Regions from separate parts of the Vibrio apostichopi genome, predicted to be linked through region 4. Evidence: predicted binding sites of a transcription regulator. Region 4 holds the regulator's gene; each other region holds the start of a gene.
The links. The regulator PurR, encoded in region 4, represses purine synthesis genes. The targets are predictions, from matches to a motif close to TNANGNAAACGTTTNCNTNA.

Region 1: QUF19_RS12360 (NupC/NupG family nucleoside CNT transporter) is a predicted target of PurR. The motif match lies at 2,187-2,206, and genes of this name have one in related genera.
Region 2: pckA (phosphoenolpyruvate carboxykinase (ATP)) is a predicted target of PurR. The motif match lies at 1,503-1,522, and genes of this name have one in related genera.
Region 3: purM (phosphoribosylformylglycinamidine cyclo-ligase) is a predicted target of PurR. The motif match lies at 2,260-2,279, and genes of this name have one in related genera.

Annotation. Positions count from the first base shown of each region.
Region 1 is NZ_AP028067.1:2,782,418-2,786,634, forward strand. It holds gene QUF19_RS12355 (cation:proton antiporter) at 1-724, opposite strand, end outside; gene QUF19_RS12360 (NupC/NupG family nucleoside CNT transporter) at 941-2,140, opposite strand; gene QUF19_RS12365 (LysR family transcriptional regulator) at 2,346-3,266, opposite strand; gene QUF19_RS12370 (lytic murein transglycosylase) at 3,418-4,217, opposite strand, start outside.
Region 2 is NZ_AP028067.1:120,070-124,286, reverse strand. It holds gene hslR (ribosome-associated heat shock protein Hsp15) at 59-445, shown strand; gene hslO (Hsp33 family molecular chaperone HslO) at 464-1,357, shown strand; gene pckA (phosphoenolpyruvate carboxykinase (ATP)) at 1,695-3,320, shown strand; gene QUF19_RS00530 (AsmA family protein) at 3,474-4,217, shown strand, end outside.
Region 3 is NZ_AP028067.1:2,911,621-2,915,837, reverse strand. It holds gene QUF19_RS12980 (class II glutamine amidotransferase) at 1-229, shown strand, start outside; gene purN (phosphoribosylglycinamide formyltransferase) at 349-1,035, opposite strand; gene purM (phosphoribosylformylglycinamidine cyclo-ligase) at 1,156-2,196, opposite strand; gene upp (uracil phosphoribosyltransferase) at 2,366-2,992, shown strand; gene QUF19_RS12960 (uracil-xanthine permease family protein) at 3,154-4,217, opposite strand, start outside.
Region 4 is NZ_AP028067.1:2,492,366-2,496,582, reverse strand. It holds partial or broken gene QUF19_RS11090 (IS3 family transposase) at 1-273, opposite strand, end outside; gene QUF19_RS11085 (TfoX/Sxy family DNA transformation protein) at 389-979, opposite strand; cyclic di-GMP riboswitch class I at 1,107-1,192, opposite strand; gene purR (HTH-type transcriptional repressor PurR) at 1,363-2,367, opposite strand; gene torD (molecular chaperone TorD) at 2,685-3,332, opposite strand; gene torR (two-component system response regulator TorR) at 3,621-4,217, shown strand, end outside.

The DNA of each region.
Region 1 (4,217 bases), 290 kb from region 4:
CAGATTCTTCACTTAAGTCATTAGAAAAAGAGAACGCCGCCAGCATTAGCGTCAGGACTGCCACGTTCCGCAAATAGTGCGGAACCCAATGCCCTTGCAGCATTTTGGCAATCAAATAGCCACCGATGATCCCCAAGCCTAAACCGATGGCCAGAGTCAGCCCTAAGGCCGACAGGACATGGCCCGTAGGATCGGCTGAAGAGACAATGTATTCGTAAACGAGAACAGCAAACAGAGCGCCAATCGGGTCAATCACTATCCCTTCCCAGCGCAAGATACTGCCTAACGAAGATTTGGGTTGAATGCTGCGCAGCATGGGAACAATAACGGTTGGCCCCGTGACCACCACTAAGGCGGCAAACAACGCGGCTAATGGCCAACTGAAATCCACAAAGTAATGAGCACCAACGACAATGCACGCCCATGTAATCAACATACCGAAACTCACGAGGTGCGTCACCATGCGACCGTGACCTCTTATTTCTTTGAAGTTCAGGGTCAATGCACCTTCAAACAGAATGATGGCGACACCTAATGAAATCAGCGGAAATAGCACGTCACCAAAAATGGCATCGGGATTAAGGATGTTGAGACCGGGACCTAAAAGCAGACCGACAATAAGAAGAGGAAGAATAGCAGGTAGACGTAAGCGCCAGCCTAACAATTGACACGTTAAAGACAGCAGTCCAATTAACGCCAAGGATGAAGTAATCGACAAATCCATTTATGCCCCTAAAAGGTTTGCACCACACCCTGTGGTACAAACTTATTAACTGAATAAGAAAAACTACGTCATTACACTATAGGATCTCTTTATCACACTAACCGAATATTATTGTGATTAATCAGTCACTTTACTTATGGGGCAACACAGTATTAAAAATCTAACTGGGTACTTAGAACCCAGTTAGAAAACACTCATCAATTAACGAAGAGGGACTTAAAGAGAAAGCACCACACCAGCAATCGCTGCGCTCATTAAGTTGGCAAGTACACCCGCACAAATCGCTTTAAAGCCGTATTGTGAGATGAAAGAACGACGCTCTGGAACTAAGCTGCCCAAACCACCAATCAGAATTGCCATCGTAGAGATATTGGCAAAACCACATAGCGCGAAAGTAACGATCGCTTTTGAGTGTTCACTCAATGCGTCTTTTACGTCCATTAACTGAATGAAAGCCACAAACTCGTTGACAACGATTTTGTTACCGATCAGCGAACCAGCAACCACAGCCTCAGACCACGGCACACCGATCAGCCATGCAACGGGTGCGAACACATAACCTAGGATAAGTTCGAAGCTTAGGTTTACGCCAAACCAACCACCAACAATACCTAACAAACCATTCAGCATTGCAATCACACTGATAAAGGCCAGAAGTGTCGCACCCACTGCAACGGCAATACGAAGTCCAGACATAGCCCCATCTGCCATTGCCTCAACTACGTTTGTTGCTCGTGGAATTTCAACGTCAGACTCAATATTTTCTTGAGCCTCATCTGCGCTGCCTGGTACCAAAATCTTGGCCATCAATAGACCAGCAGGTGCAGACATGAATGCCGCAGCGATAAGGTAATTCAAATCAACACCAAGCGATGCATAACCCACTAACGTACCACCAGCAACAGAAGCTAAACCACACACCATCACGGCAAACAACTGTGAATCCGTCATATGCTTCAAGTAAGGTTTAACCACCAATGGCGCTTCGATCATGCCAACAAAAATATTCGCAGTAGCAGACAGTGATTCCGCACGACCTGTACCTAAGAACTTTTGCAAAGCACCGCCGATAAGGTTGATCACCTTTGGCATAAAGCCGATGTGGTACAAACCTGAAATCAGTGCAGAGAAAAAGATAATGATACCGAGAACGTTAATAGCGAAAACAAATCCGTTATTCGTGAGGCCACCAAATAGGAAGTTAATCCCCTCTTGACCGTAGTTGATCAAGCTAGACACCGCACCAGTAGCTGCATTCAGCACTTCTTTACCCATTGGCACATAAAGAACCAATAGCGCGAATGAAATTTGCAGTAAGAAAGCCAAAGAGACGGTTCTTAGCGGAATATTTTTTCTGTCCGTAGATAGTAACCAAGCGGCTACTAAAATAGTGATAATTCCAAGTAGGGAAGCCATATGCGTCAACCTAAAAGTTGTAGGTAGGAAAGGCGACGCATTGTATAGAGGAAATCGTTTGCGGCAAGGTGCGGTTGTTAATGTGATGTTGGGATTATCACTGCCTCACCTATGATTATATTAAAGCATTGAATTTTAATGATTTAACTTGCTTAAAAAGCATACTTTTTCCATATGGAAATTATATTTATAGATTAGGAAACAGTTAACGGTGCAGCTCAACACAGGTTTTGAGGTTTTCATCCCAATAAGTCGGCGATCCGATATGATCTTTAATGAACTCAATCACAGCTGAAAGCTTCTTCGGCATGTTCTTTCTACTCGGATATACAGCGTAAAATGGCATCAATTGGCTCGCTCGCCACTCCGGTAATACTTGGATGAGCTTACCTGTCCTAAACTCTTCTTTGACTAAGTAAGTCGCCAGATAAGCAACTCCCCAGCCTGACACAGCCGCGTCTCGTACCGCTTCAGCCAAATCCACTGAGTAATCGCCCGCCACTTTAACGCTGAGGTTTTCTTGGCCGTTATCAAATGCCCACGATGTGTAGTCTCGTTCACGGCTGCGATAGATAAGGCAGTTATGGTCAATAAGATCAGATGGCACATGAGGAGTCCCTGCCTTGATCAGATAATCCGGTGATGCCGCCACCACAAACTGGCTATCGGCTAAGCGCTGCGCAATATAACCTTCAGGCAAATCTTCATTGTTGGTGATCCAGAGATCCAAACGCTCTTCAATCATATCCACTTTGTAGTCGAACAAATGCACTTCGATTCTCAGCTGCGGATAGAGCTGTCTGAGCTGATCAATCGCAGGAATGATATGCAGTGTGCCAAATGACTGTGACAAGCCTACTCGCAATATCCCTGAGATATCATCTCGCTGGCTGTCCATATCCATTTGAGCCGCTTTCACGGTGTTGAACAGCTGCTCACAGTGCTGATAGAACACTTCCCCTGCTTCGGTTAGTGTCAGGCTGCGTGTGGTTCTTTGCACTAGCTTGATACCTATCGAGTCTTCGAGCAAAGCAACCTGCTTACTGATGTGAGACACCGACACATTCAAACTTTTTGCTGCACTGGTAAAGCCTTCATGCTTGATTAACGCATGGAATATCACCATCTGTGCGGCTCTATCTGTTAGCACAAGACCACCTTTAAAAATCTCTGAAATATAAAAGAAAAAGGACTCCGAAGAGTCCTTTAGTTCGTTCTGCCTATGGTAGGCCAAATGCTATCAAAGCGACCTAAATCAATTAACCAAATTAGGTCGACTAATCAAACTTAATTCTATCTGCTAGGTGGCTGACCGCCAACGCAAAGTAGTAAGAACGATTCCACTTCATTAACACATTGTAGTTGTTGTAAATGAGGTACGAACGGCCGGTTTCATCGTCTGGCATAATTAGCCAAGCTTTAATATCTTCATCAAGCGTTGGTAATGGACGATCGTCAAAGCGTTTAATACCGAGTTCAGACCACTCTTTTAAGTATTTCGCTTTGTCTTCACCTCGGCCTTGCATCTCGATAGACACGCTTGCCGGAACATGAACCTGACGGCCCCACGTATATTTGTCATCCCAACCTGATTGGCTGAGATAATTAGCCGCCGAAGCAAATACATCTTCTTCAGTGCCCCAAATATCTTTCTTACCGTCGCCGTTACCGTCAGCGGCATAAGCTAAGAATGAGCTTGGCATAAACTGAGGCTGCCCCATCGCGCCAGCCCAAGAGCCTTTCATCTCTTTGGGTGCAATATGGCCTTGGTCAAGAATCGTTAACGCTGCCATCGCTTCGCTACGGAACAACGCTTCTCTGCGCCCTTCGTAAGCCATGGTGGTTAAAGCATCGATAACACTGTAATTACCCGTGAACTTGCCAAAATTACTTTCTACGCCCCATAGAGCGACAATGAACCTTGGTTGAACACCGTACTCGTCACCAATACGCTTTAACGCTGTATAGTGTTCCTTATAGAGCGATCTTGCCTGTTTCACTTTCCAATCTGGCACCGCTCGTGGAATGTATTCATCCAGAGTCAGTTTCTTCTCAGGTTGGTTCTTATCAGCTTTGA
Region 2 (4,217 bases), 1.4 Mb from region 4:
CGCACTGTTCATTACAGTTAAACCGCATTCATTTCTAACTGAAAAGGCACTGTCCTATATGAAAACGACTAATGAAGCTGTCAGACTCGATAAATGGTTGTGGGCAGCACGCTTTTATAAGACTCGCTCAATTGCTCGCAACATGGTCGATGGTGGCAAAGTCCACTATAATGGTCAGCGCAGCAAACCCAGCAAAATCGTAGAACTTGGTGCAGTAATTACTCTGCGCCAAGGTAATGAAGAAAAGACGGTCACCATAGAGAAAATATCCGCACACCGTGGCGGAGCGCCAGTCGCTCAAACACTCTATGAAGAAACCACCGAAAGCTTGGCAAAAAGAGAAGAATTTGCACAACAGCGCAAGCTCAATGCTCATAGCCCAGCACCAGAACGTCGCCCAGACAAAAAGCAACGTCGTGACATCATCAAGTTCAAGACTCAATAAGCTAGAAGGAATAGCCAAATGGCAGACCCAATGTCTACAAGTAATGTTTTAAATCGCTACCTATTTGAAGACCTATCAGTACGTGGTGAATTGGTACAAATGGACGAAGCGTACCAACAGATTATTTCTAGCAAGGAATACCCAGCGCCAGTACAAAAGCTGTTGGGTGAGCTACTGGTTTCAACGACGCTACTAACGGCGACTCTAAAGTTTGAAGGCTCTATCACGATGCAACTGCAAGGTGATGGCCCAGTATCTCTCGCTGTTATTAATGGCGATAACGATCAGAAGATCCGTGGTGTTGCTCGCTTTGACGGTGACATTGCTGACGACGCTGGCCTGCACGATCTGATGGGTAAAGGCCACCTAGTGATCACTATCGATCCTAAAAAAGGTGAACGTTACCAAGGTATCGTTGGTCTTGAAGGTGACACGCTTGCTGAAGTACTTGAAGGTTACTTCGCAAACTCTGAACAGCTAAAGACTCGTCTATGGCTACGCACGGGCGAACATGAAAGCAAAGCACACGCTGCTGGTATGCTGCTGCAGGTTATGCCTGACGGTACCGGTACGCCAGATGACTTCGAACACCTAGAACAGTTAACTGACACCGTAAAAAATGAAGAGTTGTTCTCTCTAGAAGCAAATGACCTGTTGTACCGTCTATACAACCAAGAGAAGGTTCAGGTATTTACCCCACAACCGGTTGAGTTCTTCTGTGGTTGTTCTCGTCAACGCAGCGGTGCGGCTATCATTACTGTTGCTCAAGAAGAGATCTACGACATCATCAGCACTGAAGGAAGTGTGGCTCTTCATTGTGATTACTGTGGCACAAACTACTCTTTTGATAAGAACGACGTTGACGCTCTGTACGCAGAAGCAGCAGATAAAGGCGACAATACGGTTCATTAATTTACAGCGTACCAAAAACACGTAATTTACCCCACAAAGGTCAGCGCTCAGCTGGCCTTTTTTGTGATCAAAATAGCGCAAACTCCGTAACATCTCGTAATAAAATCACCGCTTAATTTTAATCAATTAATAATGTTCTCGCCCCTAGCGCAAAGGTTTGCGTACAGGATAGACTAGTTAGGCCAATATGTGACGAGACGCTTAAAACCCCAAGATTAATATGGATACTTTTTGAGCTGTATCCCTGTTTCCCCAGAGTCTCGTTGCTAGCATGGTGAGCAGATAACAATAAAAAATTAATACAAAATCCCTACAAAATATCCTACAAGGAGCACCTATGACCGTTATGGAACATACTAAGGCTGCACAAATTGATCTAACTAAGCACGGACTGACTGGCGTTACTGAAGTTCTTCGTAATCCTAGCTACGAGCAGTTATTCGTTGAAGAGACACTGCCAGGTTTGGAAGGCTACGAAAAAGGCGTAGTAACGGAACTAGGCTCTGTTGCGGTTGACACTGGTATCTTTACTGGCCGCTCACCAAAAGATAAATACATCGTTAAAGATGACACTACACGCGATACCATGTGGTGGTCAGATCAAGGCAAAAATGACAACAAACCAATTACAACTGAAGTGTGGGATGAGCTGAAAGAGCTTGTGACAACTCAGCTATCTGGCAAGCGCCTGTTTGTCATTGACGGTTACTGTGGTGCTAACCCTGATACGCGCTTAAGTGTACGTATTATCACTGAAGTAGCGTGGCAAGCGCACTTCGTTAAGAACATGTTCATTCGTCCAACTGACGAAGAGCTAGCAACGTTCGAACCTGATTTCGTGGTAATGAACGGTGCTAAAACAACGAACCCTAACTGGGAAAAACAGGGTCTAAACTCTGAAAACTTCGTTGCTTTCAACCTAACAGAGCGCGTTCAAATCATCGGTGGTACTTGGTACGGCGGTGAGATGAAGAAAGGCATGTTCGCAATGATGAACTACCTTCTTCCTCTGCAAGGCATTGCTTCAATGCACTGTAGTGCTAACGTTGGTGAAGAAGGCGATGTAGCGATATTCTTCGGCCTATCTGGTACCGGTAAAACAACCCTATCAACGGATCCTAAGCGTGAGCTAATAGGTGATGATGAGCACGGTTGGGACGATGATGGCATCTTCAACTTTGAAGGTGGTTGTTACGCGAAGACGATTCGTCTATCTAAAGAAGCGGAACCAGAAATCTACAATGCAATCCGTCGTGATGCGCTGCTAGAAAACGTAACGGTTCGTGGCGATGGTTCTATCGATTTTGATGACGGTTCTAAAACAGAGAACACTCGTGTTTCTTACCCGATTCACCACATCGACAACATCGTTAAGCCAGTATCAAAAGCCGGTCATGCTCAAAAAGTTATCTTCCTAACAGCAGATGCATTTGGTGTTCTACCACCAGTATCTAAGCTGACTCCGGAGCAAACTAAATACCACTTCCTATCTGGCTTCACTGCTAAGCTAGCAGGTACAGAGCGTGGTATTACTGAACCAACACCAACGTTCTCTGCGGCATTTGGTGCGGCATTCCTAACTCTTCACCCAACTCAGTACGCTGAAGTGCTTGTGAAGCGCATGGAAGCGGCTGGCGCTGAAGCTTACCTAGTGAACACTGGTTGGAATGGCACAGGCAAACGTATCTCGATCCAAGATACTCGTGGCATCATCGACGCTATCCTAGATGGCTCAATCGACCAAGCCGAAACTAAGGTTATCCCGATGTTTAACCTAGAAGTACCGCTAGCGTTGCACGATGTTGACCCTGCGATTCTTGACCCACGCGATACGTACACTGACCCACTACAATGGGAAAGCAAAGCGAAAGATCTAGCGGAACGCTTCATCAACAACTTTGATAAGTACACAGACAACGCTGAAGGTAAGTCGCTGGTTGCCGCTGGTCCTCAACTCGACTAATCCACCATCTGCTCGGGCTTAGCCAAAAGCGAACGCCCAATTTAAAATGATATTTTTGTAGCAAGCCCCTCTTTTGAGGGGCTTTTTTGTTGATGCTTGACCCTTTTTGTTCCACTCTGTTTTGAGACAATTGAAATTTAAGGCTTTCAGGGAATGAAAAAGGTATTCATGGTGTTCGGCATTGTGTTGGCTATCGCCGTTGCAACTATCGCAGCGTTGCTATTAAGCCTGCAGACGCAATACCGTGCGGATGTTGCTAACTTTTTTATCAAGCATACGATTGAACAACCTGTACTCATTGAGGATGTTGAGTATCAGGCGCCTTATCACATCACTTTAATGGGCATTACCCTGCCTCAAGCCCAACCAGAAAAGCAGCCACCTCTGTACGTCGACAAGATCGATATCTGGTTCAGTCCTTACTCTGTAACAGAAGCCCAATTAGTGTTGGATTCTGTTTTGATCAGCGGCCTGCAACTGGATACCAATAACCTAAAGATTCTCGATCCCTTGTTCGCGCAGCAACATATCAAGCTCCACCAGCTCGCTCTTCATGACTTAGACTTTTCAACACCAGACTTTAATGCGCGTGGCATCGACCTGCAGATCTCCGATCCCACCTGGGATAACCACAGCTCAATACTGCCCTACGGAAAAACACAACTCACTGCCGCACAACTCTATTGGCAAGATGAAGCCTTTGACAACTTATTGATTGATCTCGATCTAAAGCCCAATGACAGCACTCTTTATGGCGCTTCATTTGAATGGCGAGGGGCTAAGATTTCTGGGCAAGCGGAACAGTATCAGCAAGGTTGGTCGCTGGTGAATGTAACCGCTGACGGCTTAAGGCTCGATCAACAACAAACCCAAAACCTATTAAGCAAAAATTGGAAC
Region 3 (4,217 bases), 420 kb from region 4:
TGAAGACGTTGAGATAAACTTCCAAGAAGAGACTACGCCAAATGATGTGGTTACGGTCGTTGCAACACAGCCTCTAACATGCAATGAAGAGTGGTTTAGGATGAAGCCAGGCGAATACGCACTGTTTCATTTTGGTGAGCTGATCGGCAATAACCATAAAGCGTTGGAAGATGTTGCTTACGCACCTAAAAAGGTTGCAAGCCAAGCACCAACTGAGCCATTGAGCTAAGTATTCCGAATAGTATTATTTTGAAACGCATAAAAGAAAGGCCGCTTACTGAACTAATAAATCAGTAAGCGGCCTTTTTTTGATTTGATTTGATTTGATTTGATTTGATTTCTGACGAATTACTCTTCTGCGTAACCGTGCTTGCCTAATGGTTTACCGTCTAAGATTGCTTGTCCGTTTGCCATTGATAAACGATCTTCCGCGAACCATTTGCAGACCATAGGGTAAATGCAGTGTTCTTGGGTGAGCACTCGGCTTGCTAGCATGTCGGCATCATCCCCTTCAAATACTGGTACCTTAGCTTGTAAGATTACAGGGCCACCGTCGAGCTCTTCGGTAACAAAGTGGACACTGGTGCCATGCTCTTTGTCCTGAGCATCAATAGCACGCTGGTGGGTGTGCAGCCCTGGATATTTAGGTAACAAAGAAGGGTGGATATTGATCATTTTACCCGCGTAATGACGAACAAACTCTGAACTCAGAATGCGCATGTAGCCAGCGAGTACAATCAGGTCGGGTTGGTAAGCATCGATCTGAACCATCAATTCATGATCAAACTCTTCACGCGAGTTAAATTCTTTTGGATTCACCGAGTGAGCGTCAACATCTGCTGATTTTGCGCGCTCTAGACCAAAAGCATCCTCTTTATTTGAGAAAACGGCCTTAACAGAGGCGTCAATCGTGTGGTTGTCACAGGCATCCAAAATAGCTTGTAAGTTGCTTCCGCTTCCTGAGACTAAAACGACGATGTTTTTCTTAGAGTGACTGTTATTCATAGAATGGCTGTTCTTCATAGAGTGGGTCATGCGATTGGTTAACTAAAGTATTTACAATTTACCTACATAAACTAAGGTTTTCTGCGGGCTAAATAGCAAAATGAGGACCAATAGGTCCTCATTTATTAACTAAGTAAGTGAACGTATCACTTATTTAATTTCAACTTGCTCTTCGCCAGCTTCAGCGTTTGCGATCTCACCGATAACCCAAGCGTTTTCGCCTTCAGCTTTCAGTAGTTCAACAGCAGCGTCTGCTTGATCTTTAGGTAGAGCAACAATTAGACCTACGCCACAGTTGAAAGTGCGGTACATTTCAAATGTCTCCACGTTTCCTTTCTCTTGTAGCCAGCTGAAAATAGCAGGCCATTCCCAGCTCTTGCCATCAATCACTGCTTTAGTGCTTTCTGGAAGTACGCGTGGGATGTTTTCCCAGAAACCACCACCTGTGATGTGCGAAATAGCATGAATGTCATGCTCTGCAATCATCTTAAGTGCCGATTTGATGTAAATCTTAGTAGGTTCTAGTAGGTGCTCACCGATAGTGCGACCTTCTAGTTCTTCATTTTTATCAGCACCAGAAACTTCTAGAACTTTACGAATCAAAGAGTAACCGTTTGAGTGTGGACCGCTTGAGCCAACAGCGATAAGTGCGTCGCCTGCTGCTACTTTAGTACCATCAATGATGTCAGCTTTTTCTACAACACCAACACAGAAGCCAGCAACGTCGTAGTCGTCGCCTTCGTACATGCCTGGCATTTCAGCCGTTTCGCCACCGATTAGTGCACAACCTGCTTGAACACAACCTTCAGCAATACCTGAAACAACGTCTGCTGCTGTATCTACATCTAGCTTACCTGTTGCGTAGTAGTCTAGGAAGAATAGCGGCTCACCACCTTGAACGATTAGATCGTTCACACACATTGCCACTAGGTCGATACCAATGGTGTCGTGTTTTTTCATATCCAAAGCAAGGCGAAGTTTAGTACCAACACCATCAGTACCTGAAACAAGCACTGGCTCTTTGTATTTCGTTGGAAGTTCACATAGGGCGCCAAAGCCACCAATACCGCCCATTACTTCAGGGCGACGAGTGCGTTTAACGGCACCTTTAATACGGTCTACTAGTGCATTACCTGCGTCGATATCAACACCAGCGTCTTTGTAGCTTAGAGAAGAAGTATTACCACTCACGGGATAGTCCTCGAACTTAAGTTGGATGTGAAAACGGCGCTATTCTAACAGGGCTTGATTACCAAGAGCAAACGTTTGCGCGGTTTTTTTTATTAGAATAAAGATTCTGAAATAACCTTAGAGTTCGTGTATAATCTACAGGTTTGTTTAAATATTGCCGGAGTTGGAAATGAAAGTTGTTGAAGTGAAACACCCGCTAGTAAAACATAAAATTGGCCTGATGCGTGAAGGTGAGATTAGCACTAAGCGTTTTCGTGAGCTAGCGACAGAAGTGGGTAGCCTTCTAACATACGAAGCGACATCAGACTTTGAAACTGAGCGTGTAACTATTAATGGTTGGAACGGTCCAGTTGAAGTTGACCAAATTAAAGGTAAAAAAGTAACTGTAGTGCCAATCTTGCGTGCTGGTCTAGGCATGATGGACGGCGTTCTTGAGCACATCCCAAGTGCACGTATCAGCGTTGTTGGTATCTACCGTGACGAAGAAACGCTTGAGCCAGTACCATACTTCAACAAGCTTGCATCTAACATCGACGAGCGTATTGCTCTAGTGGTAGATCCAATGCTTGCGACAGGTGGTTCTATGATTGCAACGATCGACCTAATGAAAGAGAAAGGTTGTAAGCACTTTAAGATTCTTGTGCTTGTAGCGGCTCCTGAAGGTATCGCTGCTCTAGAAAAAGCGCACCCAGACGTTGAGCTTTACACGGCTGCAATCGATGAGAAGCTAAACGACAAGGGCTACATTGTTCCTGGTCTTGGCGATGCTGGTGATAAGATCTTCGGTACTAAGTAATTCGGTTTCAGCGTAAGTGACTCTAAACCGTTTCTTAACTTGCTGAATTAGCCGTATTAATAAAAAGGGAGAGCATTCGATGCTCTCCCTTTTTTGATCTTGCTAGCTTGTGATGCTCTTTACTGAGTATAACAAGCCTCTATTAGTTCGTTGATTTGCAGTTAGTCTATTTGCGCTTTATCTACAACGGTGTTGTCGCCTAGCTCTTCAGGAAGGACTAGGTTCAGTAGAATCGCCACGATACCGCATAAGCTTACGCCTTGAAGGCTAAAGTCACCGATGCCAAATGCCATGCCGCCAATACCGAATACTAGAGTAATACCGACAATCACAAGGTTACGTGATTTGTGTAGGTCAACTTTGCTCTGAATTAGGGTGTTCAGGCCGACTGTTGCGATTGAACCAAACAGTAGAATCATGATGCCGCCCATTACAGGAACTGGAATCGTTTGAAGTAGAGCACCTAACTTACCAACCAGTGCTAGAACAATCGCTGTTACTGCAGCCCAAGTCATGATTACTGGGTTAAATGCTTTCGTCAGCATTACCGCACCTGTTACTTCACTGTAGGTTGTGTTTGGTGGCGCGCCCAGCATAGAAGCTGCAATCGTCGCCACACCGTCACCTGTGATCGTGCGGTGTAGACCTGGTTTTTTAAGGTAGTCTTTGCCGGTTACGTTAGAGATAGCAAGCATGTCGCCAACGTGTTCAACGGCCGGTGCAATCGCAACAAACACCATAAAGAAGATAGCGTTGATATTGAACTCTGGCGCGGTGAAGTTAGGTAGAGCTAACCAAGCAGCTTGGGCAACTGGTGTGAAATCAACGACACCGTAAACCAAGCTTGTGATGTAACCCGCGACAATGCCACCAAAGATAGGTAGTAGCTTAAGGAAGCCTTTCGAGAACACACTGATGACAATCGTCACTAGCAATGAAATAGATGAAATCCACAATGCTGCGTCTGCATCGATAAGCTGGACTGCACCGTCGCCTGTTTTACCTAGCGCCATGTTTACCGCAACAGGAGCAAGACCTAAACCGATCACCATGATCACAGGGCCAACCACGACGGGTGGAAGCAGCTTATGGATGAAGGCTACGCCACGTACTTTAATCAACGCACCCATTAATACATACACAACACCGGCTGCCATTAGGCCGCCCATGGTTGCACCTACACCCCAAGTTTGAATACCAAACATGATAGGGGCGATGAATGCAA
Region 4 (4,217 bases):
TTGCTGCTCGAGTTCTTTGATTCGTTGCTCTGGGGTTTGAGTTGAGGAAGAGTTTGACATAGTCGCTCCTAACGCTCTCGATTGTTCTGTTCCTTTAGACCAATCTAGTTGACCATGTTTGCGAAGCCAAACTAAAACGGTAGAGCGACCTTGGATCCCATAACGTTCTTGAGCTTGCTTATAAGTCATTTCGCCTTTTTCAACTTGGCTTACGACTGCCAATTTAAAGGCAAGAGAATAATCTCGTTGAGTACGTCTACTTGTTGTTTTCATGACACTCTCCAATTTCATGTTGGAAATGTGTCAACCATATTTAGGACGGTACAACTTTTATAAAAAAAGCCGCAAGAATGCGGCTTAGTTATGTAGATAGTTTGAACTGACAATATTAATTGACGCGACTGATAAGCTCTTCACGACGTTGCTGCGGTATTACAGACCAATGAGTACCATTGATCGCACCTTCAAGCGCCCAAAGCAGCTCAATGCTGACTGAGGAAGCATGCGATTCCTTGATGGCGTTAAATGCGTTTACAGAGCCAGATTCATATAAACATTCTACGGAATCGATCCCCGCCTTTTTCAACATACGCTCGGTAGCCAGTCGAAGGTTAGGGAGGTCCTTTAGTCGAGTTGGCTTAGCAGAAGACTGCTCAGCTTTCTCTTCTTTAGCAAAACCCAGAGACGTCGTAGCAAGTTGCAAGATTTTTTCTTGGTCTTGCCACAAACCTTCCGGCAATGCGAAATACTTAGTGACGACAGGGAAACCACGTTTTTTGTAGACGTATGGTTGAAACCCTTGTTGCTCGAATTGCTTTGTTGTGTCTTTGTCCGCTCTTATGTGCAGCTGGTCATTTACAACCAGAGCAAACATAGTGTCATCAGCAAAAAGCCCGAATCCACCAAACATTGAGCGTGATTTTATTTTTCCTAGGGGCTCAAATAATTTCATTGAGTCCTTTAGTATCGGTTTATCCATGTTATTTATCTCGGTGTATTTGAACTACGCCACCAAATAAGCAGGTCCGAGAGATTAGCAAAATGTTGCAATTAAATTGTCAATAAGCCGTAAATTACTAAATTGTTAGTAACTACTGCATTTTGCCATCGGTAACCCCGCTACCATACCAACGAGTGGTTTAGGCCGGAAGCTTTGCGTCTCACTCTTTCGAGTGGTTTGCCCTGTGCGTGACTGACTTAATAGAATAAAGTTTTTGTTGAATGAGGCTCACACCTGATATTTCAAAATGTGATGTTGCTTCAATTAATGATCTTGGTGTTATGCAACTGGGTTTATTTTGGCTGCTTATAAAAAAAGCGCACCCAAAGGTGCGCTTAATGAAATTAAACTCGATTTATCAATTAATTTAACGTTTTAACTGTGCTTCGTTCAACAATTTCAGGATGCATTTCGAAGACACGTTTTTCATGATCTTTATCTTTAATGCGTTCCAATAAAATTTCGAATGCATTTTTACCAACACGACGTTTAGGTTGGTGAACCGTCGTCAATGGTGGAGAGAAGTATTCTGCAAGTTCAATGTTGTCGTAACCGATAACCGAAATATCTTCAGGAATACGAATGCCTTGCTGTTGCAGGCGACTCATTAGGCCAAGTGCCATTGTGTCGTTAAAACAGAACACAGCGGTAGGGCGATCTTCCATCTGAGCAATTTTATCAGCCGCAAGTACAGCGGTATCACACTCAAAGTTACCTTCAATGATGAGCTTTTCGTCGGTTGTGACCTTCGCTTCATTGAGTGCGCGTTTGTAACCCGCGATGCGTTCTACACATGCTGCTTTGTCTAAGTGGCCACTTAAACAAGCAATCTTTGTGTGACCACGTTCTAGCAGGTACTTAGTTGCTAGGTAGCCGCCTTCTTCAGAGTTATCGATGATTTTATCAGCCTGAGAGGTTTCAGGCCCCCAATCCATGACAACTTTTGGGATATCTGCATGGCGATCTAACATGCCACGAAGTTCTTCTGTTAAGTCAGAACACATAACCAAGATGCCATCTACACGTTTTTCTGCAAGCATTCGAATGTAGTCACGTTGCTTCTCATAGATACCACCCGTGTTACACAGAATCAAAGTGTAACCTTGACGGTAGCAGTAGCTTTCAACACCATCGATCACTTCAGAGAAGAAGAGGTTTGTTGATTGAGTCACTAGCATGCCGATAGTGCGTGTTGAATTGCATTTCAAGCTACGAGCAACAGCACTTGGCGCGTAGTTTAATTCGTCAACGGCTTTGTTTACTTTCTCTTGAGTCGCTTCTGCAACAAAACGCGTTTTGTTGATTACGTGAGAAACGGTGGTAGTTGATACGCCTGCTAAGCGAGCGACATCTTTTATCGTGGCCATGGTTTTATCCTATTAGAAGCTACTTTCCCAAAGTACGGAATAAAGTAGCCGTTAAGCTACCTAACTAAGAGCTTAAATTTGTAGGGCTCTTTGGGGTATTAAAGTGCTAAAAAACAAAAAACCGCTATTGAGCGGCTTGTCTTAACACCGAAATGCTCTGAACTTAAATAAGCATAGCATTTCGTGAATGTTTCATATTTTATCGTTTGCGGTCACAATTTTAGACTGACTAGAAATTACTCGCAATAAAATTCACCCAGAAATCTGGGTGAATTGTCACATTTTATTGAATTTGTTTACTTAATCATCAGCGAATCTTATTCACCCGCTAAATACTGAGTGTCCAGATTACAGAAGGCAACGAGAAGAGAGGCAACCGATGCATAGAAACCGAATGAATCGATCTCACGACATCTAGCGTTGAACTTTGGTACCCAAGTAAGAAGTTGTTGTTCAATAAACTGTTGTTGAACAGCGAACGATTTTTCTAATTCTTCTTCAAGCTCAGTTTCATTTGAACGGATGATGAGATTACCAAGGAAATCAAGTTCGATAGCAATGTGGTCGGCTGGTTCTTTTAGATCTTGGTTTACCACCAAGTTGTGCTTAGCCATGATGTCTTCCATGTCTTTGGCTGGCTTGTCGTTTAACAGACCCGTTTCGCCGATATACATTGAAGCGTAAGGTAGAGCACCATGTTTATCTGTCTTTAAGAATAGATCGCAGAAGTCAGCAGACAGTTCTAGTTGGGCATCTTCACGTGTTTGTAGACGGTTCAATGCGTCTACCAGTTTATCAATCGCAGGCTTAAGTGTTTCGTTTTCGCCTAAACCAGTCAGAAAAGAACGAATCTCAACAGAGTGGTAGTGATCGAGTTCTTCTTGTGTGAGCTCTTTAGCGAACAAGCTTGATAGCCACCAGTATATTTCAGCTCTTTGTTCGTTGAATGCTTTCGTATCTTTCATTTCATAGATCCTGATTTAGTCTTGTGATGTTTATATACCCAAGCATCGTGAAGTCATTTGGGCATAAGCACACCAAGGCTCAATAACAAGGTTATTTGCTAAACGCAAAGTGACTCGTTAGTCGTAATGCCTATATTGAATTGCGATGGACGATAAATAGCAAGGTTTTAGATTGTCTTGTATCAAAAAAGATTCATGTTTCTCGCTTTTATCTGCTGTACCACTAGAATTGTTACTAGTTATGAATAGAATGGTTACTGAAACTATTAAATAAGAAAAGTGGTGTAGATGAGCTATCACGTATTAGTCGTAGAAGATGATGTGGTAACCCGCAGTAAGCTGGTTGGATATTTCCAGAACGAAGGTTACACAGTGAGTGAAGCGGAAAGCGGCGCTCAAATGAGAAACGTGTTGGAAGAAAACAACGTTGACCTCATTATGCTAGACATCAACTTACCAGGCGAAGATGGATTGATGCTAACTCGCGAATTACGCAGTCAATCGGACATTGGGATTATTTTAGTTACTGGACGCACGGATAGCATCGACAAAATTGTAGGCCTAGAAATGGGCGCAGACGATTATGTTACTAAACCCTTCGAACTTCGCGAGTTATTAGTTCGAGTTAAAAACTTACTTTGGCGTATTGCTGCTGCTCGTAAAACAGCGGTTGGTGCGACAGTTGAAGCAGAAGACGAATCTGTGGTTCGTTTTGGTGAGTGGACGTTTGATATCCCTCGTCGTGCTTTAAGTAAAAACGGTGAGCCAGTTAAGCTGACTAAAGCAGAATATGAGCTGCTCGTTGCGCTTTCTTCTTACCCTAACCAAGTGTTAAGTCGTGAACGTATTTTGAACATGATCAGCCACCGAGTGGATGCTCCAAAT